3 regions of the Paenibacillus glufosinatiresistens genome follow, and region 3 is predicted to be linked to each of the others. Evidence: predicted binding sites of a transcription regulator. Region 3 holds the regulator's gene; each other region holds the start of a gene.
The links. The regulator Rex, encoded in region 3, represses fermentation and respiration genes when NADH is low (regulators of the CRP and FNR family bind a similar motif). The targets are predictions, from matches to a motif close to TTGTGAAATATTTCACAA.
Positions count from the first base shown of each region.

Region 1: a site for Rex is predicted at 7,492-7,509, ahead of nadA (quinolinate synthase NadA). Genes of this name have one in related genera too.
Region 2: a site for Rex is predicted at 4,771-4,788, ahead of RBI05_RS12180 (phosphoketolase family protein). Genes of this name have one in related genera too.

Region 1 is NZ_JAVFHT010000021.1:36,912-47,096, forward strand. It holds gene spoIIE (stage II sporulation protein E) at 1-1,230, shown strand, start outside; gene RBI05_RS17040 (hypothetical protein) at 1,321-2,064, shown strand; gene RBI05_RS17045 (serine/threonine-protein kinase) at 2,048-3,001, shown strand; gene tilS (tRNA lysidine(34) synthetase TilS) at 3,054-4,508, shown strand; gene hpt (hypoxanthine phosphoribosyltransferase) at 4,548-5,087, shown strand; gene ftsH (ATP-dependent zinc metalloprotease FtsH) at 5,195-7,249, shown strand; gene nadA (quinolinate synthase NadA) at 7,570-8,508, shown strand; gene nadB (L-aspartate oxidase) at 8,548-10,158, shown strand; gene nadC (carboxylating nicotinate-nucleotide diphosphorylase) at 10,155-10,185, shown strand, end outside.
Region 2 is NZ_JAVFHT010000010.1:49,670-59,854, reverse strand. It holds gene RBI05_RS12210 (polysaccharide lyase family protein) at 1-241, shown strand, start outside; gene RBI05_RS12205 (hypothetical protein) at 368-949, shown strand; gene RBI05_RS12200 (TIGR03915 family putative DNA repair protein) at 1,003-1,872, opposite strand; gene RBI05_RS12195 (putative DNA modification/repair radical SAM protein) at 1,865-3,346, opposite strand; gene RBI05_RS12190 ((deoxy)nucleoside triphosphate pyrophosphohydrolase) at 3,471-3,851, shown strand; gene RBI05_RS12185 (GntR family transcriptional regulator) at 3,898-4,620, shown strand; gene RBI05_RS12180 (phosphoketolase family protein) at 4,827-7,211, shown strand; gene RBI05_RS12175 (AAA family ATPase) at 7,382-8,347, shown strand; gene RBI05_RS12170 (DUF58 domain-containing protein) at 8,347-9,456, shown strand; gene RBI05_RS12165 (DUF4129 domain-containing protein) at 9,446-10,185, shown strand, end outside.
Region 3 is NZ_JAVFHT010000002.1:20,816-31,000, reverse strand. It holds gene panB (3-methyl-2-oxobutanoate hydroxymethyltransferase) at 1-556, shown strand, start outside; gene panC (pantoate--beta-alanine ligase) at 553-1,443, shown strand; gene panD (aspartate 1-decarboxylase) at 1,436-1,819, shown strand; gene RBI05_RS03100 (tetratricopeptide repeat protein) at 1,928-2,608, shown strand; gene dinG (ATP-dependent DNA helicase DinG) at 2,729-5,587, shown strand; gene RBI05_RS03090 (redox-sensing transcriptional repressor Rex) at 5,660-6,310, shown strand; gene RBI05_RS03085 (amidohydrolase) at 6,300-7,598, shown strand; gene RBI05_RS03080 (cell wall elongation regulator TseB-like domain-containing protein) at 7,617-8,129, shown strand; gene RBI05_RS03075 (hypothetical protein) at 8,423-8,956, shown strand; gene RBI05_RS03070 (AAA family ATPase) at 8,949-10,185, shown strand, end outside.

The DNA of each region.
Region 1 (10,185 bases), on a different contig from region 3:
GATATGATGACCAAGGTCGAAGAGAAGCCGGAGATTTCGGCGTCCGAGCTGCCCGGCGAATGGAGCCGCCACTGCGGCAGGACGGGCGAGGTGCTGGAGGTGATGAAGAACCAGTACAGCCTCTATCAGCATGATATGCGCTGGAAGCGGCAAATATACGACAGCCGCCAATTCGTGGCCGAGCAGCTGTCGGGCGTGTCGCAGGTAATGGAGGATCTGGCCCGGGAGATCAAGCGCGAAGGGCAGGCGATGTACCGGCAGGAGGCGCAGATCCGCGAGGCGCTGGAGCGGCTCGGCCTGTCGATTCACGGGATAGACATTCTTAGCCTGGACCCGGGGCGGGTCGAGATCGAGGTGGTCCATGCCTACAACCGGGGATTCGATGAATGCCGGAAAATGATTGCCCCGCTGCTCTCCGACATCCTCGGCGAGAATGTCGCCGTTGTGAGCGAGACGGCCGTTCACAGCCGCCAGGGCCTGTCCACCGTCGTATTCGGGTCGGCCAAGGCGTACGAAGTCACCACCGGAATCGCCGGCGCGGCCAAAGACGGGGATATTCTGTCCGGCGACAGCTTCAGCACCGTGGAGCTGGGCAACGGAACGTTTGCCATCTCGGTCAGCGACGGCATGGGGAACGGAGAGCGGGCCCGCATGGAGAGCAGCGCCGCGCTGGGCATGCTGGAGAAGCTGCTGCAATCGGGAATGGACGAGAAGCTGGCGGTGAAGTCGGTCAACTCGATTCTGCTGCTCCGCTCCCCGGATGAGTTCTATGCCACGGTGGACATGGCGTTGATTGATCAATACTCGGCTCAGACGACATTCATGAAGATTGCGTCCGCTCCGAGCTTCATCAAGCGGGGGAGCGAGGTGATTCCGGTCAGCGGGAGTAATCTGCCCATCGGCATTATTCAGGAAATCGAAGTTGAGCTGATTACGCTGCAGCTTCATCCGGGCGATCTGCTCATCCTGATGACCGACGGCATCTACGATGCGCCGGGGTATGCCGTCAACAAGGAAATCTGGATGAAGCGGCTGATTCAGGAGATAGACAGCAGCGATCCGCAGGAGATCGCCGATTGCCTGCTGGAGAAAGTCATCCGCTATTCGGGCGGCGAGATCCATGATGATATGACGATTCTGGTCAGCCGGCTTGACCATTATCAACCGGAATGGTCGACGCTGCATATGCCTGGCCTGTCGCGGATGGAACGGCCGCGGACGGTCAGCTGACCTTTTCTCTGTTTGGTCTTTCACCGCGTTTGAAATCTCTCGGCAGCGGAAATGCTAGGAAGAGAGAATGGAAAGGCGGGGAAGAGGATGCTGAATCAAATTTTGCTGATTACCGACGGATGCTCCAATGTAGGGGAAAGTCCGGTGATGGCGGCGGCGCATGCGCTTCAGGAAGGCGTTACAGTCAATGTGATCGGGGTGATTGATTACGGGACCATCGGCGAGCTGGGCAGCCGGGAGATTGAAGACATCGCCAGGGCGGGCGGGGGTCTGAGCCGGATCGTCGGCACGCCCCAACTGGCGGGAACCATGCAGATGATGACCCGCAAGACGGTGGTGGAGACGATTCATCAGGCCGTCAACCGGGAAGTGCGGAGGGTGCTGGGAGATTCCTCGATCGAGGAGCTTCCCCCGGGAAAACGCGCCGAGATGGTTCAGGTCGTCGACGACCTGAGCGAGACGGCTCCCCTCCGTATCGCGCTGCTGATCGACGCCAGCGCCAGCATGAAGCCGAAGCTGGCCGCCGTCGAGGAGGCGATCCGCGATCTGGCGCTCAGTCTGGAGGCGCGGGGCGGCCTTAGCGAGATTGCGGTCTTTCATTTTCCCGGTTCGGCCGGGGAAGAAGCAGCGCTCGATAAGGACTTTACCTCGGATAAGTCGGAGCTTCGCTCCCTGTTCGGCCGGCTGCGGATGAGGGGGGCAACGCCGACCGGTCCGGCGATCTTCCGGGTGCTTCGGCATTTCGGTTATGGTACACTGGAAGCACCAATGGATCGAAGGGCTGCAGGGGATTACGAGGAAGGGGAACGAAGATCGGGTGGCTATCTCGTCTAGCCCCTCCTGGGCGCCGGGAACGGCGATTGTCGGCAAGTGGCGCGGCAATCGCTATATCGTGGACCGGCTGCTCGGCAAGGGGGCCAACGGAATCGTATATTTGGTGCACCGCGAGGGCCGGCGGGAGAAGTATGCGCTGAAGATCGGATACGATACGCTGGATCTGCAATCCGAGATCAATGTCCTGACGTCGCTTCAGTCGCGGGAGAAGTCGCGCGAACATCGCGGAGGCCGGGCGAAGAAGCCTTCCCGCCCGGCTTATTTGCTGGAAGCCGACGATGACCAGGAGGGCGGGTTTCCTTTCTATGTCATGCGGTATGTACAGGGTTCGCCGCCGCATGTTTTTTTGAGACGCAAAGGGCGCAGCTGGCTGGGGCTGATTGGACTGAAGCTGCTCGACCGGCTGTGCACGCTGCACGAATGCGGGTTTGTCTTCGGGGACCTGAAGCCCGAGAATATCGTTGTCTCCGACTATGGCGAAGCCGAGCTGATCGACTACGGCGGGGCGGGCCCCAAGGGGCGGAGCGTGAAACAGTTCACGGAATGGCATGACCGCGGCTTCTGGAACGCCGGAAGCCGCAGCGCCGACGAGGGCTATGATCTGTTTGCTTTTGCGGTGCTGTGTCTGCGGCTGCTTGATGAGCAGGGATTGAAGACGGCGGCGGCCGGACTTCCCCAGACCCGGAGCGTCGATGATTTGCTGAAGCTGGCCGTCCGGCTACCGGACCGCGGTCTGTCCTCATGGCTCAAGCTTGCGCTGAAGGGCGGATTTCCGAGTTCCCGCGAGGCCAGAGAAGCTTGGAAGACCCGGGTGTATCGCGCCGGGAGAGAGGCGATGCGCCACGACCGGGTTGCAACGCCGGGCTGGCTGGTCGGCGCCTTTGTGCTGTCGCTTCTGGTGCTGGCTGCCACTCTGTACTGGATGGCCGGGTTCTGACGCGGTATGATAGATCTTAAGCTATGGGTGCAGGCGGAGAGGATGGGCCGATATGGAGCAGTGGAACCGGCTGGTGCGGGCCGTAGAGGAAGCGGCGGGCGAGCATGGGCTGTGGAAGGCGAACGACCGGATTGTGGTCGCAGTATCCGGAGGGCCGGATTCTGTGGCTCTTTTGCATGTTCTTCGCCATATTTCCCTGCATTCGCTCCCTCTGAGCCTGATTTGCGCGCATGCCGATCACGGATTTCGGGAAGAATCCAGAGCGGAAGCCGAGCTGGTCCGCAAGATGGCGGACGAGCTGGGACTTCCGCTGGAGACGGCAGAGCTTCATGTGCCGGCCCATCTGGCAGAGAGCGGTCTTGGACCGGAGGGGACCGCCCGGGAGCTGCGGTATGCCTTTCTGGCGGAAGCGGCCGCACGGCACGGGGCCACGGGCATCGCGCTTGGCCATCATGCCGACGACCAGGCGGAGACGGTGCTGCTGCGGCTTTTGCGGGGAAGCGGTCCGACCGGTCTCGCGGGAATGCGGTGGAGACGTCCGTACAAAAAAGTGGAACTGCTGCGGCCTCTTCTCCGTATACAGAAGGCGGAGCTTGTCGGAGTCTGCCGCGAGCAGGGGTTTCCTTTTGCCGAGGATGCCAGCAATCTTCAGAGCCTGTATGTCCGCAATGCGGTACGGCTGGAGATTCTGCCCTTCCTGGAGAAGTACAGCCCGAGGCTTGGACAGTCGCTTAACCAGCTGGCCGAGATCGCAGCAGCCGAAGATGATTATATGGAAGCAAGCGCCGAGAAGCTGTACTTCAGGATCGTGCGCAGGGAAGGAGAACGGATATCGTTCGACCGGCACGCATTTGCCGGCGAGGCGTCCGCTTTACAACGGCGTTTGATTAAACTAATATTAAATTATCTGTCGGCGGACACGTCGGCGGTGGATTTTCCCAAGATTGAAGCGGTCCGACGAGGGGCGCTGCAGGCCCGTCCGACAGTCTGGAATCTGGATCTGGGCGGCGGGGTAACCTGTAAGCGGCAGTATGATACGATTGTCTTCACATCTGCTCCCTCCGGGAAGCAGACCAGCTATACATACGAGATGGAGATGCCTGTGTCCCGGCTGGAAATTCCGGAGATCGGCCGAAGTCTCGCAGCTGCGGTGCTGCAGAGGGAAGATTGGGCATCTCGGAAGGTTGAAGGCAACCGCCTGACGGCGGGGTTTGATCTGGAGGGTCTGGCATTTCCCCTGACCGTTCGGTCACGCCTGCCTGGAGATACCATGCGAATCATGGGATTAAACGGAAGCAAAAAGGTTAAAGATATTTACATTGATGATAAAATACCTTCTTCCGAACGCCATCGCATTCCGATTGTCTGCGACGCACTGGGCCAGATTCTCTGGATTCCCGGCGTCCGGCGATCGGCTCACGCCGCCGTTGGCCGGCACACGGCAGCGGTCCTTTTTCTGTCTCTGGAGGAAGGGAATGATGCGCCGGACGCGCTCCGACAGGAGTGACGGATTGCAAGCATAAGATTACCTTAGGAGGTACGCAAGTTGCAGAATGACATTCAGGAAGTGCTGATCAGCGAAGAGGAGATCCAGGAACGGATCAAGCAACTGGGCGCCGAGCTCAGTGCCAAATACGAGGGGCGGACTCCCCTTGTCATTTGCGTGCTGAAAGGCGCGTTTATTTTTATGGCCGATCTGGTTAAAGTCATTACAGTACCGGTAGAGATGGATTTCATGGCCGTCTCCAGCTACGGGGCCGAGACCAAGTCGTCCGGTGTCGTGAAGATCATCAAGGATCTCGACGTGCCGGTCAGCGGCCGGGATGTTCTGATCGTCGAGGACATCATCGACAGCGGACTGACGCTGAGTTATCTGATCGAGCTGCTGCAAGCCCGCGGAACGGCTTCAATTGAAGTTGTTACCCTGTTCGACAAGCCGGCGGGACGCACCGTTAAGCTGGAAGCCGATTATACCGGCTTCGTCATTCCCGACGAGTTCATCGTCGGCTATGGCTTGGACTACGCCGAGAAATACCGGAACCTCCCTTACATCGGGGTGCTGAAGCCGGAAATTTACTCCAAATAGCCTATTGACAGACCGGATGTCCGGCTCATTTTCCCGAAGTTCCTCTATTTGAGGTGCTCCGACAGGCTATGGTACAATAACTTAAGTGTTGTGAGAGGAGGTAGGGGATGAATCGGTTCATCCGAAATTCTGGTTTTTATTTGATTTTATTTTTAGTCGTGGTGGGCATCGTCCAGTTTGTCAGCAACGGAAATGAAGCCGCCGATTTCCCTAGATACGACCAACTTCGCCAGGAGATCAAGAACAACAACGTTAAGACCTTGACCGTACAGGCGGAGAACGGTGCCTTCCAGGTAACCGGCAAATACAAGGAGAAGCCCGAAGGGGCCAAATCCGAGAACTTCTCTACCTACATTCCTCCTACTGATACGGCTCTCAATGAGCTGGTTGACGCCAGCGAGGCGAACGGCGTGGAATATTCCCAGAAGAAGATGGAAGGCGACAGCATCTGGTTGACGTTCCTCTCCTCCATTATTCCGCTCGTAATCATGTTCATTCTGTTCTTCTTCCTGTTCAACCAGGCGCAGGGCGGCGGCGGCAAGGTCATGAATTTCGGCAAGAGCAAAGCCCGCCTCTACAATGAAGAGAAGAAGCGGGTCACGTTCGAGGATGTTGCCGGGGCCGACGAAGAGAAGCAGGAGCTTGTGGAAGTGGTTGAGTTCCTCAAAGACCCCCGCAAATTTGCTGCCGTGGGCGCGCGCATTCCGAAGGGCGTTCTGCTCGTAGGCCCTCCGGGTACCGGTAAAACCTTGCTTGCCCGCGCTGTTGCCGGCGAGGCAGGCGTTCCCTTCTTCAGCATTTCCGGTTCGGACTTCGTGGAAATGTTCGTCGGGGTCGGCGCATCCCGCGTCCGCGACCTCTTCGAGAACGCCAAGAAGAACGCGCCTTGCATTATCTTTATCGACGAGATCGACGCCGTCGGCCGCCAGCGCGGCGCCGGACTTGGCGGCGGTCACGATGAACGCGAACAAACGCTGAACCAGCTCCTCGTTGAGATGGACGGCTTCGGCGGCAACGAAGGCATTATTATCGTAGCGGCGACGAACCGCGCCGATATTCTCGACCCTGCCCTGCTCCGTCCGGGACGCTTCGACCGTCAGATTACAGTAGACCGTCCGGACGTCAAAGGACGCGAAGCGGTGCTGAAGGTTCACTCCCGCAACAAGCCGCTGACCAAGGATGTGAAGCTTGACGTCATCGCCAAGCGCACAACCGGCTTCACCGGCGCGGATCTGGAGAACCTCCTGAATGAAGCGGCTCTTTTGGCCGCCAGACGGAACCGCAAGGATATCACCATGCGTGAAGTCGACGAGGCCATCGACCGTGTGATCGTCGGCACCGAGAAGCGGAGCCGGGTGATCAGCGACCGGGAGAAGCGCATCGTGGCTTACCACGAAGCGGGTCATACCATCGCAGGTTATTACCTGGAGAATGCCGATATGGTCCACAAGGTAACGATCATCCCGCGCGGCCGTGCCGGCGGATATGTGATCATGCTGCCGAAGGAAGACCGCATGCTGGTAACGAAGCAGGAATTGCTGGATAAAGTGACAGGCCTCCTCGGCGGCCGGGTCGCCGAAGAAATGTTCATCGGCGAGATCGGCACCGGCGCTTACAGCGACTTCCAGCAGGCGACGCGGATTGTCCGCTCCATGATTATGGAGTACGGAATGAGCGAGAAGCTCGGACCAATGCAGTTCGGCACCAGCCAGGGCCAGGTATTCCTGGGCCGCGATATCGGCCACGAGCAGAACTACAGCGATTCGATCGCCTACGAGATTGATCAGGAAATGCAGCGTTTCATCAATGATTGCTATGAACGCTGCCGCAAGCTGCTCGAAGAGCATGCCAATGAGATGCACCTGATTGCCAACACGCTGCTCGAGAAGGAGACGCTCGAACTCGACCAGATCCGTGAACTGATCGAGCAGGGCTACTTGTCCGAAGACGGCAAGCCGGATGAGGCCTCCGCCGAGACGGCTCCGGAGACAGGTGAACCCGTCATCGACAACGTCGGCGATGTGCGCGTGCGCATCCAGGGCAAATCGGAAGAACCGCTGTCAACGCCGGGCGGCGATGTGACGAAGGACATTCCGACCCGCCCGCAGGATGGCGGAAGCAATGACGGCAACGGCAATGGCAGCGGCGGCCCGTTGAGCTAAGGGCGCTGCTCATTATTCAAGAGACGGTTACGACCGCAAGGCTACTTGCGGCGGGGCCGTCTCTTTTATTTTGGCAGCCTCGGAGTTCTTCTTCTGATACTTAAAATTTGCTGTAACTCCCCGTCCGCTTTCATTGACACAGCAGAATCCGTTGTGTACATTAGTGATTAACAATGACTGAATATGAAGATTCCGGGAAGCGGAATCGTCGGTGATTGCCGGAGACTATGCAGCGCGCGATTATGTTACTCATTTCACGATCATGGGTGTGCGGCATAGAGCATGGCTGTCGGCCGTGAGACATAAGGGGGATACGAGAATTGGAAGCTCTGGCGCTGGAGCACAAGCAGGAGCAGAACCGGGAACTGCGCGAGCGGCTCGAACAGCTGAAGAAGGAACGCAATGCCATTATTCTGGCGCATTATTATCAGCGCGATGAGATTCAGGAGGTTGCCGATTTCCGGGGCGACTCGTTCCTGCTGGCTCAGAAGGCGGCCGAGACGGACGCCGAGACCATCGTCTTTTGCGGGGTTCATTTTATGGGAGAGAGCGCCAAGATTCTGGCGCCGAACAAGACCGTCCTGATCCCGGACGAACGTGCCGGCTGCCCAATGGCCGATATGGTCAATGTGGACGGATTGCGCAAGCTGAAGGCGCAGCATCCGAACGCCAAGGTGGTTACGTACATCAACTCGTCGGCAGAGATCAAGGCGGAGACCGATATTTGCTGCACCTCGGCCAATGCCGTTCGGGTAATCGAATCCCTTGATGCCGAAGAGATCATCTGGGTACCGGACAAGAATCTGGGCCGCTACGTTCAGGAGAAGACCGGCAAGAAGATGATTATTTGGGAAGGCTATTGCAACACGCATGATATGCTGACGGTCAAGGATGTCTATGAGATGAAGGCCAAGTACCCGGAAGCGGAATTTGTCGTTCATCCGGAATGCCGGCCGGAAGTGGTCGCCCTGGGCGATTTTGTCGGAAGCACAACCGCTATCATTGATTACTGCCGCCGGTCGGACCGGAAGGAATTCATCGTCGGAACCGAGGACGGGACCGGTTATCAGCTCCGCAAGGACAGTCCGGACAAGAGCTTCCATTTTGCAAGCAAATTCCTGGTCTGCCCGAACATGAAGGTCAACAATCTCAAAAAGCTGGTCAAATGTCTGGAGACCATGAAGCCGCAGATTTATGTGCCTCAGGCCATCGCCGACAAGGCCAGAATCTCCTTAGAGCGCATGCTACAAGTCAAGTAGCATGCGCTACTCTTTCGTTGAAACAGGTGAAACGGTCTCATGATTCCACAATATTTGGTTGATTTTGATCTTCGTGAACTGCCGGTGGTCCGCACGGACTGCATCATTATCGGATCGGGCATTGCCGGCCTGTTCACGGCCATCCGTGCCGCCGAAGACCGCAAGGTCGTGATGCTGACCAAGAAATCGCTGATGGAGAGCAATACGCGGTATGCCCAGGGCGGCATCGCCGCCGTAATCGCCGAGGATGACTCGCCGGAGTTTCATTTGCAGGATACCTTGATGGCCGGTGCCGGGCTGTGTTCGCGGGAAGCGGTCGAGGTACTGGTAAACGAAGGGCCCGAGGGCGTGCAGGAGCTGATTCGGCTCGGGACCAAGTTCGATAAGGAAGACGGCGTGCTGGCGTTGACTCAGGAGGGGGCGCACAGTCACCGCCGGATTCTGCATGCTAACGGCGACGCCACCGGCTACGAGATTGTGCGCGCGTTGTCGGAGCAGATTGCGAACCATGACCGGATTGAAGTCTGGGACGATCACTATGTCATCGACCTGATTACCGAAGACGGCGAATGCCGCGGCGCACTGGTTCAGCGGCCGAACGGAAGCCGGCTGTTTCTTCAAGGCGATGCGACGATTCTGTGTTCCGGCGGGGCCGGCCAGCTCTACCGCTATACGACCAACCCGGAGGTGGCGACCGGAGACGGGGTAGCGATTGCCTACCGCGCCGGCGCGCACATCCGCGACATGGAATTTATCCAATTCCACCCGACGGCGCTGAGTTATCCGGGCGCTCCCCGCTTTCTGATCTCTGAGGCGGTTCGGGGGGAGGGCGCCGTTCTGCGCAACATCCACGGCGAGCGGTTCATGGAACGCTATCATGAGCTGCTGGAGTTGGCTCCGCGCGACATTGTGGCCCGGGCCATTATTGACGAGATGGAAGCGACCAAATCGACGTTTGTGTATTTGGATATTACCCACGAATCGGCCGAGAAAGTGAAGCACCGGTTCCCGACCATATACGGGACCTGCATCGGCTATGGACTCGATATTACGACAGACTGGATTCCGGTGGCTCCGGCTGCGCATTATATGATGGGCGGGATCAAGACCGATCTGAACGGCGAGAGCAGCATCCCGCGTCTGTTCGCCTGTGGAGAGGTCTCTTCGACGGGCGTACACGGCGCGAACCGGCTGGCCAGCAATTCGCTGTCCGAAGCCATTGTATACGGCCGCCGGATTGTAGACCGCATCTGCAGTCTTCCCGGTCTTGGAGAAGCGCTGCCGAGTGCTGGCTGCGATGAAGGCCGCAGCGAGCATCCATCCCAAGCGGTAGTGGAACGGCGGCTCAAGCTGCAGAAGGTCATGGTGCGCCAAGTCGGTCTGCGGCGCAGCGAAGAGACGCTGACGAAGGGGCTGGAAGAGCTGAAACGGCAGCTTCCGATCTTTGCTTCCCGGCTGACAACGCCGGAAGATCTGGAGTTCGCCAATATGCTGACCTGCGGCCTGCTCATCACGGAGTCTGCATTGGCCCGCCAGGAGAGCCGCGGGGCTCATTACCGTGAAGATTTTGCCCAACGGGACGATGTGTGCTGGCGGAAGCACCTGCTCCAGATTCGGGAGCTGGGTATAGTGGAGGAGAACGAAGCATGATGTTTAACGGATATAATGAAGAATTGG
Region 2 (10,185 bases), on a different contig from region 3:
GCGCTGGCTGTCCAATGTCCAGAGCAATATGGGCACGGCGCAGGTCTATATCGACAACGTCGCGAAGGGCATCATCGACCTGACCTCAGCGAACCTCGAAGGCTACAGCAAAGTCGTCTACGAAGTCAAAAACCTGACCGATGCTCCCCACTCGCTGCGGATCGTCTCATTGGAAGGCAAAGTAACCTTCAACCGGTTCAGCGTTAACGGCCAGGAGCAGACTTTGAGAGCGGCGCAGTAGTCTATAAACAAGTTCGAGCGGCAGTACCGGGAGCGAATTGAACCGGTCTGCCGCTCGCTTTTATCGGACAGTCATCCAACCGATACATAGAGGTGACAGCTAAACCGTTTAGAAGAAAGGATAATCATGAAGAATTTTGCTGAAGAATTGGTCTATTGGTATTTGCGGTTTAATGGGTTCTTTCCCTTAACCAATTTTGTGCTGCACCGGCAGGGATTGCAGGACGGACATCAGAACGCGGACGCAGATCTCGTTGCGATCCGTCCCAAGTTTGTGGCGGAAGAGGTAGGCAATGGCCACCGTGATGAATATCTCTTCGGACATTTTAGCCCGAATACCAACATCGGATTGATCTGTGAAGTAAAGTCCGCTTCCAGATTAAATTTAGAGAAAGTACATATGCGAAGAGAGGATCGCATCCAGTATTGTTTGAGGAGGATCGGATTCTTCTCGGAGACCAAAGTAAGGCTTCATGCAGAGGAGTTAAGAACCCGTTCCGTATCAAAAGGGCAATTTCATGAAGTGGGCAAGCTTCTGGTCACCAAAAGAGAGAATGCTGTACCGGGTTTTATTTGCCTGTCCATGAACCATGTTGAAGCCTTTATTATGGATCGAATCCGATACTTTTCCAGAGAAAAGGAAGGCGCCAAGCTTTACTTTGACTCCGACATGCTGCAGTACATGATCTGGAAAAGCAAAGCGCGATAACCGTTCTCTAATGCTTGCCAAGCGCATTTGCTCGGTGATCCCGCTCCTCGTGGCTAATCCCCGCTCCCGCCCGGGGCCGGAAGAGATTCCGCCGTCGGCGCACCGCCGGCTCCGCCGGGTGCGGACGGGGACGCGGAGCGGGCCCGGGACCGGGCAACCGCGGCTCCCCAGCCGCCGCCGTCCATCTCCGTCAGCTCCTTCCAGTACCGCTTCGGCATATTGGAGATCCGAAGCCGCTCATTCCGGCGTTCCTTGATGCCGATTGCTTCGTAGAAGCCCTTCCAGAGCCGCCGGTAGCGCTCCTCCGTCTCATCCGGCTGGGGCGGCGTCCACGCTTCCAGCGGAATGATGGCGGATCGTCCCGGTTCATGAATGAGCGCCATGCGGTGGGCGGCATCATAGATCATGAAGCGTTCGCCCCCGAACCGGTCGCAGAAGTGGTCGCGGATGAGCGGGAGTACAAGGTTCCGCGGCTCAATCACCGCCGCTATGACCGGTCCGTAGACGGAGAAGCGGATCAGGCCGAGATAGCGGTGGCTCTCCCGCCGCAAGTGCAGAACGGCCTTAACCAGTGCATCCACCGTATCATCGGCAAGCATGTCCAGGACGCGCGGGCCATGGGCGAAGCCGAGCTGGAGGAACTTCAGCAGCAGCAGTTCCTTGTCCGGGAGACAGGTACAGAAGCCCAGGCGCACCAGTTCTTCGGCCTTCGCCCCGATGCGCTGCGGGATGGACCGCAGGACGCGTCCGGCATGCTCGGGATCGGTCTCGATCCATTTGGACTCCAGCAGCAGCCCGGGACCATCGTCCTGGGGATGAATGGCCAGCGGGGTCTCCTTCCACACATAACTCTCAAATACGCAGGAGAGCAGCCCTTCGAAGCTGCCGTCATAGCTGTAGGCCAGCGCAGCCGTCTTAAACATAAGCAGTCCTCCCGGAAGAGGCCTCTTGGGCGAGCGCGTCGATGGAATCTGCTCCGACCAAGGCCGCTTCGGTAAGCCGTGGATCGGCCGCTTCGGCCAGGGCAGCAGCGGGCCCGCCGGCAGCCGGTCCGCCCTCAGCCGGTCCGCCAAGAGGCCGGGAAGAATTAGGCCCGCCGGAGAAGAGGTCCGCAGGCGCTGCGGGCTCCGGCAGTCCGGTCACTTCGGCCTCGCTGAAGAAGGAGAGCTGTTCGGCCTGCGGCTCCCGGAAGGCCGCCAGTTCCTGACCGGACATCAGCGAGCGCAGCAGCGTATGGTCGCTGACCTTCAGCCCTTCCAGCATGCGTCCCCGGCAGGTCAGAAAGAACTGAGCCCGCTTCAGCACCACACCCAGCTTCTTCAGCGCAGCGAAGTCCAGGCTTCCGGCCCGGCGGGCCTTGACGATTCGCTGGGCGCTGCGCACCCCGATGCCCGGTACGCGCAGCAGCATTTCGTAAGGCGCGGTGTTGGCCTCCACGGGGAACAATGCCCGGTTGCGCAGCGCCCAGCTGCATTTCGGATCCAGCAGCGGATTGAAGTTCGGGGCCGACTCGTCCAGCAGCTCGCCCGCGCGAAAGCCGTAGAAGCGCAGCAGCCAGTCGGCCTGGTACAGCCGGTGCTCCCGCAGGAGCGGCGGTTTGGTGTCGAGCGCAGGGAGGAGCGAATGCTCCACAACCGGCGTGTAGGCGGAGTAGAACACCCGCTTCAAGCCGTATTTGCGGTACAGTCCTTCCGTCAAGGCGAGGATCCGCTGATCCGTGTCGGGCGTTGCTCCCACAATGATCTGTGTGCTCTGGCCCGCGGGGGCATACCGGGGAGCATGGTCGTAACGGACGAGATCGTGGCGGTTCTCACGGATTCGGGCCTGGATGAGTCCCATAGGCTTCAGAATGGAATCCTTGCTCTTGTCCGGCGCCAGCCTGCCGAGGCTTGCCTGTGACGGCAGCTCGATGTTGACGCTCATCCGGTCGGCGAGAAGGCCGAGCCGGGAGAGCAGCCGTTCGTCCGTTCCCGGAATGGCCTTGACATGAATGTAACCGCCGAAGCGGTGAACATGGCGCAGCAGCTCCAGGGCGGCAATCATCTGCTCGGTCGTATAGTCGGGATTGCGCAGAATGCCGGAACTCAGGAACAGGCCCTCGATATAATTGCGGCGGTAGAACTGCATCGTGACATCGGCAATCTCTTCCGGCGTAAAAGTGGCCCGCCGCGTATAATTGGACCGCCGGTTCACGCAGTAGGCGCAGTCGAAGACGCACCGGTTCGTCATCAGCACCTTCAGCAGCGAAATGCAGCGGCCGTCGGCGGCGAAGCTGTGGCAGATGCCCATGCTGGTGGTGTTGCCCATGCCGCCGGCGCTTCCCTTGCGGCTGGAGCCGCTGGAAGTGCAGGCGACATCATATTTGGCCGAGGCGGTCAAAATTTCGAGCTTCTCCATTACGTCCACGGGGAACCCTCCTTTATATAAATGGAAGTATATATCGAACATGTGTTCCTGTCAAAGACAAAGATCCCTTGCTTCGGCTATATTAAGTTCAGGAGAAGAAAGGGGTGTGAGGGCAATGATCGAAGTGGCGGCAGCGATTATAGAAGACCGTCAGGGGCGGATTCTGATTGCCCGCAAACGCAGAGGCAAAGCCCAAGAGGGGCTCTGGGAGTTCCCGGGCGGCAAGCTGGAGCCGGGGGAGACGCCGGAGGCATGCCTGAAGCGCGAGCTGCTGGAAGAGATGGGGCTGCGCATCCGGCCTTACGCCCGGTTCGGCGTCAGCGAGCACCGGTACGAAGAGATTCATATCCGGCTGACGGCTTACCGCGCCGTGCTGGAGGGCGGCGAGCCGGTGCTGACCGACCACGACCGGTACGAATGGGTCCATCCCAGCGGGCTGGGAGCGTATGAATTTGCGGCTGCGGACATAGAGTTTGTGGACAAGCTTATGCTATAGTTAACCAAGAGACTAACGAAGCAGAGGACCGGAGAGGAAGTACGTAATGGCAGAGTTCGTGTACAAGCAAATTATCGACGATCTGAAGAAGAAAATATTCGCCGGGCAGTTTGCGGATATGCGTCTGCCGGATGAGCGCAGCCTGAGCGAGCTGTACCAGGTCAGCCGCAGCTCGGTGAAGCAGGCGCTGACGAAGATGGAGCACGCCGGAATTATTTTCAAGAAGCGCGGATCGGGGACCTTCATCAACCCCCTGTATATTAAGAACGAATCGGTCTTTAACTATGAAGGCTCGAATCTGGGCGTGACCGACAACTTCCATATGAACGGCCAGAAGCCGCAGACCCGGGTGCTGGGCTTCGAGGTGATTCCGCCGACGGAGGAGCTGCAGCGGGATTTGTTCCTGGAACCGCATGATTTTGTCTACAAAATCGTCCGGCTTCGCCTGTTCGACGACGTGCCTTTTATGATCGAGACGGGGTATATCCCGATTAAAATCGTGCAGAATTTGAACCAGACCATCATTGAAGGTTCCATCTTCAACTATCTGGAGAGCGCGCATAATCTGGCCGTGACCAAATCTTTCATGTCCATCTTTGCGGAGCCTTCGCAGGAGCAGGACCGGGAGCTGCTGCTGCTGAAGGAGAACGAGCCGGTCGGCATTATGGAAGGGATCTTCTTCCTCGACAACGGAACGCCGCTGGAATTCTCCCATATGCGCATTCATTATCAATACCTAAAATTTAACACGTTTGTATCGGTGCAATAAGCGGAAGACTGGAGGAAACTCCGGTCTTTTTTTATTGGGTTGAAAAGGCGAATGACCATTTGTCCATATGTTGTTCAACTTTTCACAAAATTGGACCGTATCAATTATAAAAAAGGTTGTATTTTATAATTAAGTTGGTATGATGAACTCAAGAGAAATTTTTCACAATCGGTCGGAAGGCTGATATTAAGGAGTGGAGAGAAATCATGGGACTGACTCTGCAAGTGGATTATTCGTCCAAAACCTATTTCGACAAGCTGGATGCATACTGGCGCGCTACGAATTATATTTCGGTCGGGCAGCTGTACCTGAAGGATAACCCGCTGCTCCGGGAACCGCTGCAGGCCGATCATGTCAAGGTGAAGCCGATCGGGCACTGGGGCACCATCCCGGGCCAGAACTTCATCTATGCGCATCTGAACCGGATCATCACCAAGTACGATCTCGATATGTTCTATATCGAAGGACCGGGCCACGGCGGTCAGGTCATGGTCTCCAACTCCTATCTGGACGGCAGCTACACCGAGATCTATCCGGACATTACCCGGGATATTGCCGGCATGAAGAAGCTGTTCAAGCAGTTCTCCTTCCCGGGCGGCGTTGCTTCCCATGCAGCTCCCGAAACGCCGGGATCGATTCATGAAGGCGGCGAACTGGGCTACTCCCTGTCGCACGGAGTCGGCGCAATTCTCGACAACCCGAACCTGATCTCCGCTGTAGTCGTGGGCGACGGCGAAGCCGAGACCGGACCGCTCGCCGCTTCCTGGTTCTCCAACCGGTTCATCCATCCGGCGACCGATGGAGCCGTACTGCCGATTCTGCATCTGAACGGCTTCAAGATCAGCAATCCGACGATCCTCTCCCGGATGTCGCGGGAAGAAATAACTGCTTATTTCACAGGCATGGGCTGGGAACCGCACTTCGTGGAAGGCAGCGATCCGGCGCTGATGCACCCGGCTATGGCCGAGACGCTGGACCTCATCGTCGAGAAAATCCGGGACATTCAGCGCGAGGCCCGCACCGGCGGCGGACAGACAACCCGCCCGCTCTGGCCGATGCTCGTGTTCCGTTCCCCGAAAGGCTGGACCGGACCGAAATCGTGGGACAATGTGCCGAATGAAGATTCGTTTCGCGCCCACCAGGTGCCGATTCCGGCTGACCGGAAGCATATGGAGCATGCGCCGGCGCTGCTGGAATGGATGAACAGCTACCGTCCGGAGGAACTGTTCGAACAGGACGGCAAGCTGAAAGCCGACATCGCCGAGATTCTCCCGTCGGGCGACCGCCGCATGGGCAAGAATCCCGTGACGGATGCCGGACGGCTCGTGAAGGAACTCCGTCTGCCGGACTTCCGCGATTTTGCGCTGGATAACTCCGTACCGGGCGCCGTTACAGCGCAGGATATGGCCGTTCTGGGCAAGTACATGAAGGACGTCCTCGCCCTCAATGAAGACAACCGCAACTTCCGCATCTTCGGACCGGACGAAACGATGTCCAACCGCCTGGGACCTGTCTTTGAAGTAACGAAGCGGCAGTGGATGGATGCCGTCAAGGAACCGAACGACGAGTTCCTGGCTTCCTACGGCCGGGTCATTGACTCGCAGCTGTCCGAGCATCAGGCCGAAGGCCTTCTGGAAGGCTATGTCCTGACCGGCCGCCACGGATTTTTTGCCAGCTATGAAGCGTTCCTGCGCGTCGTCGATTCGATGATTACCCAGCACTTCAAATGGCTGCGCAAAGCGACCGATCAGGGCTGGCGCGCAGATATTCCGTCCCTGAACGTCGTGGCGACCTCGACCGTATTCCAGCAGGATCACAACGGCTATACGCATCAGGACCCGGGCCTGCTCGGCCATCTCGCCGACAAGAAGCCGGAATTCATCCGTGAATATTTGCCCGCCGATGCCAACACCCTGCTGGCCGTATTCGACAAGGTGCTGAATGACCGCCAGAAGATCAACCTGATCGTCTCGTCCAAGCATCCGCGTCCGCAGTGGTTCAGCGCGGACGAAGCGCAGGAGCTTGTCGATAAAGGCTTGAAGATCATCGACTGGGCTTCGACCTGCGGCGACCAGGAGCCGGATGTGGTCTTCGCTTCCTCCGGCACGGAGCCGACCATGGAGAGCCTGGCTGCTATCTCGATTCTGCACGAGAAGCTGCCGAACCTGAAGATCCGCTATGTGAACGTCGTCGATCTGCTGAAGCTCAGAAGCAGCAAGCTCGACCCGCGGGGCCTTAGCGACGACGAATTCGAAGCTTACTTCACGGCCGACAAGCCGGTTATCTTCGCCTTCCACGGCTATGAAGGACTCATTAAGGATCTGTTCTTCGACCGCCGCAACCGCAATCTGCATGTGCACGGCTACCGGGAGAACGGCGATATCACCACACCGTTCGACATGCGCGTGCTGAACCAGATGGACCGGTTCGACCTGGCCAAGGAAGCGGTGCTGAGCCTGCCGAACCCAGAACAATACCGGGCCATCGCCGACGAGATGGATGCGGTCATCGCCAAGCATCATGCCTACATCCGGGAAGAAGGCTTCGACCTGCCGGAAGTCGATAGCTGGGTATGGAAAGACCTGAAATAACGGCAGAACCGAAATAACGAACGTGCAATCGGATCTCCGGCAGCTCTGCTCCGGCAGCGAGCAACAGAGAGGCACCCTGAAGAGGGTGTCTCTTTTGTCTGTGCCGCTTTTCCAGGAATGTACTATAATAAGCAGATAAACGAATGAGAGCGCATACGGAGGGATCGGGTATGGACAAGGTACAAACATTGGCGCAGAAATTGCAGGCGAATACCGGCAAGGTGATCGTAGGCAAGGAAGAAGAGACCGAGCTGCTTCTGACAGCGCTTCTGGCCGGAGGGCATGTGCTGCTGGAGGATGTCCCGGGCACCGGCAAGACGCTGCTGGCCAAAAGCCTGGCAGCCTCGCTGAGCCTTGGCTTCCAGCGCATCCAATTCACACCGGACCTGCTGCCTTCCGATCTGACGGGAAGCCACTACTACAACCAGAAGGAAGGCGAGTTTCATTTCCGCCCCGGTCCCTTGTTCACCCAGATTGTGCTGGCCGACGAGATCAACCGGGCGACGCCGCGGACGCAATCCAGCTTGCTGGAATGCATGGAAGAGCGCCAGATCAGCGTCGAAGGCATCACCATGCCGCTGGAGCGGCCGTTTCTCGTCATGGCCACCCAGAATCCCATCGACAACCAGGGAACCTTTCCGCTGCCGGAAGCGCAGATGGACCGGTTCATGATCAAGATGCGGCTCGGTTATCCGACCGCCGGCGAAGGCGTAGAGATTCTGAAGCGGACGCTCGGAGAAGGGGGAGGAACCTCGGTCATTGCTCCGGTCGCTTCCGCAGCCGAAGTGCTGGAAGCGCAGCGGCTCTGCGAAGAGGTCCGCGTAAGCGGCGACCTGCTCGGCTATATTGTGGCGCTGGCCGAGGCGACCCGAGAGCATCCGGAGACGGCGCTCGGCGTCAGCCCGCGCGGAACCCAGGTGCTGCTCCGGGCCTCCAAGGCGCTGGCAGCGCTGCGGGGCCGCTCTTTTGTGCTGCCGGACGATATCAAGCAATTGCTTGTCCCGGTATGCGCCCATCGCCTCGTTCCGAAGCGCCGCTACGGCGTTCAAGAACAGACGGCGGAGCGGCTGCTGCTGGACATCGCCGCGAAGGTTCCGGTTCCAAGCGAGGAAGGCGTGGAAGGCGGCGTTCGCTGATGGCGCTGATCTGGCTTCTCATCGCCTGCATGATTGCGATGACTCTGCAGGGCTGGCTGCTCGGCCGAAGGTCGCTGTCGAAGCTCGGTTATACCCGCCGGTTCAGCACGGAGGCTTGCCATGCCGGGGAAAGGATCGAGATGGTGGAGACCATTGCGAACCTTAAGGTGCTCCCGGTTCCCTGGCTCCGGCTGGAGGCGCTGCTTCCGGCTTCGCTGACTTTTGCCCGGAGCAGGGAGACGGCCATCAGCAAGGGCAGCATCTACCAGAACCATGCCAGCCTGTTCACGCTGCCTCCGAAGACCCGGATTACCCGCACGTACCAAGTGGAGTGCGAAGGCCGGGGAATCTACCGGATCGAATCGGTGACGATGACCGGCAGCGACCTGTTCGGGGTCTATACGCCGGCGCGCCAGATTCCGCTGAACCAGCGGCTGGTGGTCTATCCGAGGCTTCTGGAAGAGGAGGAGCTGCCGCTGTCGTGGCGGACCTGGCAGGGAGAACTGGCTGTGCGGCGCTGGATTGTCGAAGATCCCTTCCAATGGAGCGGCATCCGCGAATACGCGCCCGGCGACCCTCTGAACCGCATTCACTGGAAAGCCAGCGCCCGCAGCGGCGGGCTTCAAGTGCGCCGCAACGGCCATTCCGCCGATCCCCGGGCCATGATCTGCCTGAATATCGAGGAATCGGAGGCGATGTGGAGCGTCGTTACGGAGCCCGGGCGGCTGGAGGCTGCGCTGTCCTGCGCGGCGACGGTGGCCGCCCGGCTGATCCATCAGGGCATGGCTGCCGGCTACGCCCATAACGCCTGCGTCTCGGAGGCCGCCGGCCGGCCGGAAGGGCGGGTGGCGCCCGGTCACGGGCTTCCGCATCTCGTGCTGCTCCTGGAGGCGATGGCCGGGACCGACCTTAAGGCCCGGGAGCCGTTCTATGAATTTCTGGCGCGCGAAGCGGCGGAAGAAGAGCGGGAGCCGCTCGATTATCTGCTCGTCACCGCCCATGTCTCGAACCGGATTGCGGATGCCATCCGGTCATTGGAAGAGCGGGGGCACCGTGTTGCGGTAGTCGGCGAACCGCTATGGGGAGGAGGCGCGCGCGATGAACGATAAAGCCAAGCCGCATGCGGCATTAAGCGGCGGACGGAAGGAAGCGGACTCCCGTCCGGAGCCGTCTCCCGGGGCGGCAGCCGCCCGGGAGACCGGGCGTGCCCGCAGCCGCGAGCTGCGGGCAATGGCCGCCGTCGCCCTCATGGAGACGGCGGGCTTGTTCCCGGCAGCGCTGCTGTACGCCGTCTACGCGCTGCATGCTTCCCCGCCGATCCTCCTGCTGGGGATCGGCCTGCTGCACCTGGGCGGCCAGGCGGCGGGCGCCCGGCAGATCGGCAGCGGCCGGGCGCTGCCTGCGGCCCTGGCGCTGCTGCTGGCCGCGGCGGCGATAACCGTCGCCGCGTACGGCCTTCGCCCCGCCGCGCTCGCGGGCGGGGCCGCCCTGCTGGCCGCTGCGCTGCGCGGCCTGCTGATCGGCCGGCAGCGGGGCTGGGCCCGCCTGCTGCCGCAGGTGCCGGCCGTCGGGGTCGCCGCGGCGGCCCTGATGTATGCGGCCATCGCCGCTTCCAAGCCGGCGGGGCTGACTCCCTATGCCCCGCTGCTGTACGGCGCGGGCATGACGGCCCTGTTCCTGCTGCTGCTGCGCTGGAACCGGTACCGCATCCGCGCCGCTGCGCTGAACGTCGAAGGCGAGGCGGCGCCGGCCGGCCGGATTGAGACGGTCAACCGGCGGATGACCGGGCTCCTGCTGCTCCTTGTCGCCGCCTCAGCCGGCTGGCAGGGCCTCGGTCC
Region 3 (10,185 bases):
GCTGATGCAGGAAGGACATGCCCATGCCGTGAAGATGGAAGGCGGCCTTGAGATCTGCGATACTGTGCGGGCCGTCGTGAACGCCGGAGTGCCCGTTCTCGCCCATATTGGCCTGACGCCGCAGTCCGTGCATACGATCGGCGGGTACCGTGTGCAGGGCAAGGACCCGGAAGACGCGCGGCGGCTGATGAAGGAGGCCAAGGCGCTGGAACAGGCCGGGGCCTTCGGCGTCGTGCTGGAGCTGGTTACCGAGGAGGTGGCCGAGGCCATCACGCGCGAGCTGGGGATCCCGACCATCGGCATCGGAGCCGGCCGCCGCTGCGACGGTCAGGTGCTCGTGTTCCACGATGTGCTGCAATATGCCTCTCCCTACCGGGAGAAGCGGTTCGTCAAGACGTACGCCGATATCGGCGGCGTGATCCGGGACGGATTGACCCGGTATGTGCAGGAAGTGAAAGAGCGGGCTTTTCCGGCCGAAGAGCATGTGTTCGCGGCGGATGAGAGCGTGCTGGACAGTCTATACGGCGCAGCCGGAGAAGGAGCGAATTCGAAATGAAGACCGTAAGAACCGTTGATGAACTGAGACAGGAGCTGCGGCTGCGGCGCGCCCAGGGGACCGGCGCCGTCGGCCTCGTGCCGACGATGGGCTATCTCCACGAAGGACATGCCAGTCTGCTCCGCCAAGCCCGGAAAGCCTGCGGAACCGTAGTCATGAGCATCTTCGTCAACCCGCTTCAGTTCGGCCCGAACGAGGACTACGAGACCTATCCGCGCGACGAAGCCCGGGATTTGGCGCTGGCGGCGCGGGAAGGGGCCGATCTGGTCTTCATCCCGTCCGTGCAGGAGATGTATCCGAAGGAGAACCGCAGCCAAATCATCGTCTCCCGCCTGACTTCGAAGCTCTGCGGCGCTTCCCGCCCGGGGCATTTTGACGGCGTGACGACGGTGGTCTCCAAGCTGTTCAATCTGGTTCAGCCGGACTTTGCCTTCTTCGGCATGAAGGATGCCCAGCAGGTGGCCGTCCTGAAGCAGATGGTCTTCGACCTGAACATGAACGTCGAGATTGTTCCCTGTCCGCTTATCCGCGAGGAAGACGGTCTGGCGCTCAGCTCGCGTAATGTGTATTTGTCGGGCGAGGAACGCCGGCAGGCGCTGGTGCTGTCCCGTTCCCTGCGGGAAGCCCGCTCTGCCTTCGAGGAGGGACGCCTGGAGACTGCCGGAGAGCTGCGCAGCCTGCTTACGGAAGTCATCTCTTCTTCGCCGCTGGCCGATATCGACTATGCCGAAGTGCTGACCTTCCCGGAACTGGAGCCGGTCGAAGAGAATGCGCCGCTGTCCGGGGTGGAAGGGGAGATCATCATGGCGCTTGCCGTCCGCTTCGGCCGTACGCGGCTGATCGACAATATCGTATTTACCCCGAAGGAGGTACCTGCCTGTGTTTAGACATATGATGAAATCCAAAATTCACCGCGCCACCGTTACGGAAGCGAACCTGAATTACGTCGGAAGCATCACGATCGACGAGGATCTGATGGAAGCCGCCGACCTGCTGGAGAACGAGAAAGTGCAGATTGTAGACAACAACAACGGCTCCCGGCTGGAGACCTATGTCATTCCGGGCCCGCGCGGCAGCGGGGTGATCTGCCTGAACGGCGCCGCCGCCCGTCTTGTGCAGCCGGGCGACACGGTAATTATTATTTCATACGCGGTCTTATCGCAGGAAGAACTGGCCGGCCACAGACCGACGGTCGTTTTTGTGGATGAACACAACCGTCCGTCGAAGCTTGCCGATCACGAGATCCACGCTACCGTGGGCTAAAGCCCCCAGGGCATCCCATGCACTGCCACGGATATAAGGGCCGTCCGCAGCGAACAATGAACTCAGGCAAGCTGCACTGATTTCATTTCCGCAAGGGGGAATGGCCTGGTGTTTCAACAGATGTTTGCCGAAATGAACGATATGCTGTCCGACATTGCCGCCCGGTATGCCGGAGCAGGCGACTCGGAGCGGCGAGAGCTGATGGAGAAGTACCGGATGCTCCGCCGGCTCAGCGACGAAGCCCTGGACGAATGGCTTGTCTTTGCTGAGCACCTGAGCCGCTTCAGGCAGGCTGCCGGCGTGGGCGACGAGGACGGGGGCGATCCTCAGGAGCCGCCGTTCTCCGGCCCCGAAGGCAGCGCGGCGGAAGCCGCCGAGCCGCCGGAGCTGGCCATGGAGCAGTTCGTTCGGGGCCAGGGATACTACAAGCTTCAGATGTATCCCCAGTGCGTCGCTTCTTTCCTGGAGGTCGTGGACAGCTATCCGGACAGCCTCCCGGCCCGGCTGTATCTGGCAATGTCCCATCTGTATCAGGATGAGCGCGCCGAAGCCCGGACCCATCTGGAGCATATGCTCCCGCATGTCAGGGGGCGCAGGCTTAAGGCGATGCTGCTGAATGCCATCGGCTGCATCGCGGCCGGGCAGCGGCAGTTCGGGGAAGCCGAAGAGCTGTTCCTGCAGGCGGCGAGGCATGACCCGGCGATGCCGGAACCGGCGCGCAACCTGGAAGTATGCCGCCGCGGAAGCGGCAAGCTGTTATACGGCAGCGATCTGACCCTGCTGCTGTGACGGAACATCCGCGCGATTCTCTAATGCGATGCGCCCGCCGGGCCGGCGGCGCGCATCGCCTTTTTTCGCAACTTCTGTTATGCTGATGAAGAGTCTCAATTGAAAGGGAACAAGGACATCATGAAATTTGCCGTGCTTGATTTTGAAACAACGGGAACCCAGTCCGTGGGTGAAATTATCCAGGTCGGACTTGCCATTATAGAAGAAGACCGGTCAATTTCCCGGGTATACGGTTCCTACGTCAAGCCCGGAGGACCGATTCCCGCTTTTATTACCGGACTTACCGGCATCACAGACCGCGATGTCGAGAACGCCCCCGAACTGGAAGAGATGATGATGGAACTTGTGCCGATGCTCGACGATGTCGTGCTCGTGGGCCACAATGTCGCCTTCGACTTCCATTTTCTTCAAAATGCGCTCGATCGCTGCGGATACCTGCCTTTTCAGGGCCGGATTCTGGATACGATCGATTTCCTGCGCATCAGCTATCCTTCCCTGACTTCCTACCAGCTCGGAGCGGTAACCGCCCAGTTCGGCCTGAAGCATGAGCGCCCTCACCAGGCCGACAGCGATGCGCTGGCGACCGCGCTCGTATTTTTGCGTTGTCTGGAGGAGCTGGAAGACCTGCCGCTGTTGACCATGCAGCGAATTGCAGACCTCTTCTCTTCGGAGGACAGCGATCTGGGCTGGTATTTCGACGGTCTCCTTCAGGAGCGGGAACGCCAGACGTTCCAGCCCGAAGACGGGATGAACCATTTCCGCCAGCTGGCGCTCCGCGTATCGGACTGGGCCGAGCTTGAGCCTCCGCGGGCGGACAGCCATTTGAATCCGCTGGAAGACGAGACCTTCGAGTCCTTTCTGGAGAATGTGAAGATGCGGCTGCAGACGATCCTTCCGGGCTATGAGAGCCGTGAGGCCCAGGACCTGATGTTCGGCGAGGTCCATCGTTCGTTCGCAGAGGAGAAGCATCTGCTGATCGAAGCCGGAACAGGAACAGGCAAGTCGCTCGGTTATCTGCTTCCCGCCATCTACCACAGTGTCCGGAACCGTGAGAAGGTTATGGTCAGCACACATACCATCAATCTTCAGGACCAGCTCCGGGAACGCGACCTTCCGCTGCTGACCGAAGCCGTGCCGTTTCCGTTCAAGGCCGCCATCTTCAAGGGCAGAGGGCACTATCTCTGTCTGCGCAAGTTCGAGCAGCGGATCAATCAGAACCTTGCGGGTCCCCGCGAAGATGCGCTGATTGCCGCCCAGATGCTCGTCTGGCTGACGCGGACGGAGACCGGCGACGACGAAGAGCTGAACCTGGGCGGACGGGGCGGCGACTTCTGGGAGACGGTGGCCAGCGATACCGATTCCTGCCAGGGGCGGTCCTGCCCCTTCTTCCGCAAATGCTATTATCACCGTGCCAAGCACGAGGCGGGAAATGCCGACGTGGTCGTTACGAACCACTCCAAGCTGTTCGCGGACGTGAAGGCGGGACATCAGCTTCTGCCGTCCTATGAGCATCTCGTCATCGACGAGGCGCACCATCTGGAGGACGTAGCCGGGAAGCATTTGGGCATGCACATGAAGCATTTCACTCTTGCACATACCCTGCTTCGGCTGTATAAGGACAGCCGCAACGGCCAGCTCCCTGCGCTGCGGCAGACGCTCCAGTCCGCCGGAAGCGAACAGGCCTCCGAATGGACCGCTGCCATCGACAGCATCTATCCCGATCTGCTGACGGTGAAGGAGAACTGGGACCAGCTCAGCGAGCGGCTGTTCGCGCTGATGCCGTCGCAGTCGGACGCTTCCGCGAGCGAGGCCGGCCAGCTTGTGCTGCGGCTTCAGCCCGGCAGACGGCCGAAGGGCTGGGAGGAGCTCGTTACGCTTGCGGATGCGTTCCATCTTGCGCTCGGCGAAGCGGTGCGCAAGGGAGACCGCATGATTACGGAAATGCGCGAGCAGGAGGGCCAATCCTCGGCGGACAACCTGGTGACCGATGTCGGCGGGCTGTTCAAGGATCTGGCCGCGATCCGGGAGCAGGTTCGTTTCTTTATGGCGCTGGATGACGAGAAGACGGTCTACTGGCTGGAGGCAAGCGGCCAATACCGCGCCAAATCGCTTCAGATGTACGCCGTTCCCGTCGATGTCAGCGGACAGCTCAAAGAGCTGTTCTTCGACAAGAAGAAAGCGATTGTGCTGACTTCCGCGACGCTTACCGTGGATAAATCTTTTCAGTACATGATTGACAATCTGGGGCTTGGGGCTGCGGCGGAACAGGACCGGCTGCTGACTGCGCAGCTTCCCTCGCCGTTCCGTTACCGGGAGCAGGCGCTGCTGGTGATCCCGCGCGATTTTCCGAGTGTGAAGGGCAGTGTCGGCGATGCGGTATTCGTGGAGAAGCTGGTTCAGTCGCTCTCCGAAGCCGCGGCCGCCACGGGCGGACGCATGCTGGTTCTGTTCACCTCTTACCGGATGCTGCGCCAAGTCTATGAACCGCTGCGCGATGCCCTGGCCGCCTCCGATATCGCCGTGCTGGGGCAGGGCATCGAAGGAGGCAGCCGAACGAAGCTGATCCGGCGCTTCCAGGAGAATGCAAGAACCGTGCTGCTGGGAACCAGCAGCTTCTGGGAAGGCGTGGACATCCCGGGCGAGGCGCTGACCTGCCTGGCGATTGTCCGGCTACCTTTCCAGCCGCCGAATCATCCGCTGGTGGAAGCCAAATCCGAGCTTTTGCAGGCGCAGAAGAAGAATCCGTTCATGAAGCTGTCGGTTCCGCAGGCGGTCATCCGCTTCAAGCAGGGCTTCGGCCGGCTGGTGCGAACGAACCGGGATAAGGGCATTGTTATTGTATATGATACCAGAGTAATTGAATCTTATTATGGGAAATACTTCCTGTATTCGCTTCCGGGGCCGAAGATGGAGCATATGACGACCCGCCAGATGGTGCCCCGGATTGAAGAGTGGCTTCAAGAGGGCGGCGGTTCCTAGAATTATGGGACCAGCCGCGCTTTAGGTATAGATGCAAGGAACCGCTTGTACTTTGTTTAGGAGGAACGCCAGATGAAATCGGACAAAATTTCGGAAGCGGTCGTGCGCAGGCTACCTGTGTATTTGCGCTTCCTCAATGATCTCAACAAGCGTGAAATTTCCACCGTCTCCTCCCAGGAGCTCGGTCAGAAGCTGGACCTCAACCCTGCCCAGATCCGCAAGGATCTGGCCTATTTCGGCGATTTCGGCCGCAAGGGCATCGGGTATGACGTTCCGTATCTGATCGAGAAAATCCGCCATATTCTGAAGCTTGACCAGCCGATCAACGTGGCGCTGGTCGGAGCCGGCAATCTCGGCCATGCGCTGTCGAACTATAATGCGTATCTGAAGGATACGATGAAGATTACCGCCGTATTCGACGCCTACGAGCCCAAAGTGGGACAGAAGATCCATTCCCTGACCGTTCAGCCGATGAGCGAGCTGCAGGAGACGGTCCGGAGCCAGGGGATCCGCATCGGGATCATCACGGTTCCCGACCAGGAGGCGCAGAACGTCGCGGACCTGCTGATTGAAGCCGGTATCGAAGCAATTCTGAACTTCGCGCCGGTGATCCTGAAGACTCCCCCTTATGTGCGGGTGCATGCGGCGGATTTCACAACCGACCTGCAGAGTCTGGCCTATTATCTCCAGGACGGAAAGGAAGAAGAGCCGAATGAGCAATAAATGGGTGATAGCTGGCGGTTATTTTGCCGTACCCGGAGCGGACAGACCCGTCCTCCAAGGATACATGACGGTAGAGGACGATATCATCGTATCCATCAGCGAGGAGGCTCCTGCGCCCGAAGAGGGCGTAGAGCGCATGGACGGCAGCCGGCTGCTGTTCCTGCCGGGTCTCGTGAATACGCACGGACATGCGGCGATGTCGCTGCTTCGCGGCTATGGCGACGATATGGTTCTGCAGACGTGGCTTCAGGAGAAGATGTGGCCGATGGAAGCCAAGTTCACCGGAGAGGATGTCTACCGGGGAACCGCGCTGTCCATCCTGGAGATGCTCAAGGGCGGTACTACCACCTTCCTCGATATGTACGATCATATGGACCGGGTGGCCGAGGCGGCCGAAGAGTCCGGCATCCGGGCCGTGCTGATGCGCGGCGCCATCGGACTGTGTCCGGAAGAGGTTCAGCGCGAGAAGCTGGCCGAAGCGGTGGCATTTGCTCGCAACTGGCACGGCCGGGCCGATGGACGGATTACGGCCATGATGTCTCCGCATTCTCCGTATACGTGCCCTCCGGCCTTTATCGAGAAGTTCGTGCAGGCGGCGCATGATCTGGATCTGCCGATGCACACGCACATGTCGGAGACGCGCGCCGAAGTGGAGCAGAACGTCACGGAATACGGCCTGCGCCCGGTTGCGCATCTGGAGAAGCTCGGCATGTTCACCCGCCCGTCGCTTGTCGCGCACGGCGTGCACCTGACCGACGAGGAGATCGGGATTCTTGCCCGCCACCGGGTCGGCGTCTCGCATAATCCGGGCAGCAACCTTAAGCTTGCAAGCGGAATTGCCCGCGTTCCCGAACTGCTGAAGGCCGGAGTGCCGGTATCGCTCGGTACGGACGGAGCGGCAAGCAACAACAACCTGGATATGTTCGAGGAAATGCGTCTGGCGGCGCTGATCCACAAGGGTGTCAGCGGCGACCCGACGGCCGTTCCCGCTGCGGAAGCGCTGAAGATGGCCACCGAGTACGGAGCCGCTTCGCTGTTCCTGGAGCGCGTAGGCCGTCTGGCTCCCGGGATGAAAGCGGACTTCATTGCCATTGATATCGACCAGCCGCATCTGCTGCCGCACAGCGATCTGCTGTCCCACGCCGTCTATTCGGCGTCAGCCAAGGATGTTGCGCATGTGTGGGTGGACGGCAAGCAGCTGGTTAAGAACGGCGAATGCCTGACGCTGGACGAAGAACGAATCCGCCGCGAGGCCCAGGAAGCCTTTGAAGGCTTGCTGAACCGGTAGGGCAAGGAGGCTGGCAGCTTGAGAACGAAGCGCAAATGGGTCACGCTGGGGATTGTCGTCCTGATCCTGCTGGCCGCAGCTCTATATGCTTTTTATGCTTACGTGCTGAACGACCAGCGGAAGGAGCAGCGTCTGGCCGAAAATGCGGCCCGCTCCTCGGCGGGGCTGACGAAGGTCGTCCGCAGCGACAAATCGGTCTGGGACGCCGACTCGATCTACTGGGTCGTGACCGGAGACGACAAGAACGGCAAGCGCAAGCTGGTATGGGTGAAGTTCACGGAGCAGGGGAAGCCTTCCGGGGAGCCGGTACATACGGAGGATGCGTCCTCCGGCTTGTCCAGAGGCGAAATGAGCTCCAAGATCGCTTCGGCGCTTCCGCGTGCGGATATCCGCCGTCTCTTGCCGGGCGTCTACTACGGGGAATATGTATGGCAGGCGTTCTACAAAATGGAGGGCCGCTATTATTATCAGTTCTATCGCTTTGCGGACGGAGAGCCGATCGGCGAACCGTACGCGCTCCCGAATCGGTAAATCGCGATATACGATCTATAGATAGATCGGTATATCATTCTGACAGAAGAAGAGATTTCAAATTCAAGAGCCGCAGCGCTAATCGCTGCGGCTCTTGCTTCCGATATAAGAAAAAGGCGAAATTGGAAATAAAAAATTTTAAATATATTCACAATTATATTTCGCCGCGTATATACACCTATGATATACTACTTGTTGTATTAGGGCATGACAAAACACATGCCGCTTCGGACGAGTCTCGGCATGTACCCGGGGCCTTTTCTTTTCACATTCATTAAAGGAGGACGTAACCTGTGAAGCTGCGTATTGTCCCCATTCTGCTGACGTCGCTCTTGTCGGTAGCCGTACTGTTCGGCGGATGGTTTCTGTATCGCCACTATGCCGTTCAGGAACCGCTCCAGCGCATCGTTGACCGCTATGAGGGAGTGAAGTCATCCCACATTACTATTAACCGCCATGAGGTACTTTTGAAACTCGATTTGCAGCCGGGAACGAAACTTCGCGACCTGGTTCAATATATCAACAGCGAAGGCAAGTCCGAAATCGGAAGCCGGACGCTGAAGCTCGATGTCGAGCAGCATTCCGGCAAACAGCTGGATGAATACTGGGACAAGGCGATGTTCAGCGTCGCCGAAGCCATGGAGAGCCGCAAGTACACATTGATCCCGCAGACGCTGGAAGAACTGTCCGGTCAGTACAAGGGCATCACGGTAGAGACGGATATCGATGACCGCAATGTCTATGTCAGCCTGTGGAACGGCACCGAGAGCAAATTTGTGATTCTGCCGCGCGAATCCGATACAATGGGGGTTTGGACCAATGCCTAAATGGATGAAGGAAGCGTTGATCGGCTTTGTGCCGGTGCTGGTGATTTTTCTCGCTTTTATGGGACTTAATATTATTCCCGTCCTGGTGGCCGCCGGAATGATCGGAGCGCTGCTCCTCATTACACAGATGCGGGGCGGGCTTGCCGTAGGCGCAAGCGCCGAGAAGAAACGCAAGAAGAACGGCCCTTCGAAGCTGACGTTCGAGGAGATCGGCGGACAGGACAACGCGAAGCAGGAGCTGCGCGAAGCGCTTGATTTTCTGATTCGGCATGAAGAGATCAGCAAGTTCGGGATTCGCCCGCTCAAGGGCATTCTGCTGACAGGGCCTCCCGGAACGGGCAAAACGCTGATGGCGAAGGCCGCGGCCCATTATACGAATTCCGTGTTCGTTGCCGCGTCGGGCAGTGAGTTCGTTGAAATGTATGTGGGCGTCGGTGCGGGCCGCATCCGCGACCTGTTCAAGGAAGCCCGGACCCGGGCCTCCAAGGAGAACAAGCAGAGCGCCATTATTTTTATTGATGAAATTGATGTCATCGGAGGCAAGCGCGAAGGCGGGCAGCAGCGCGAGTACGATCAGACGCTGAACCAGCTGCTCACCGAAATGGACGGGATTTATAATTCCGATACGCCGCGCATCCTGCTGATTGCCGCGACCAACCGCAAGGAAATGCTGGACAGCGCGCTGCTTCGTCCGGGACGTTTTGACCGCCACATTCAGGTCGATCTGCCGGACAAGAAGGGACGCCGCTCCATTCTGGAGCTGCATGCGAAGAACAAACCGCTGCATTCCGGTGTGAATCTCGACAAGATCGCGGAAGAAGCCTACAACTTCTCGGGCGCCCAGCTCGAGAGCGTCATGAATGAAGCCGCCATCTATATGATGCGCGAGAATCTGACCCAGGTTGAACACCGCCATCTGGCGATGGCTATCGACAAGGTCATGATGGGCGAGAAGACCGACCGCGAGACCAACCAGGAAGAGAAGAAGCGGGTAGCCATCCATGAACTCGGCCATGCCATTATGGCAGAAGTGCTCCGTCCCGGCAGTGTGAGCCAAGTTACGCTGACTCCGCGCGGACAGGCGCTCGGTTATGTGCGTCATAACCCGCAGCAGGAGCAGTATCTCTACACGAAGGAATACCTGGAAGAGCAGATCATGATCGCGCTCGGCGGCGCGGCCGCGGAAGAAATGTTCTACGGCGGGCGGAGCACGGGCTCGCGGGGAGATT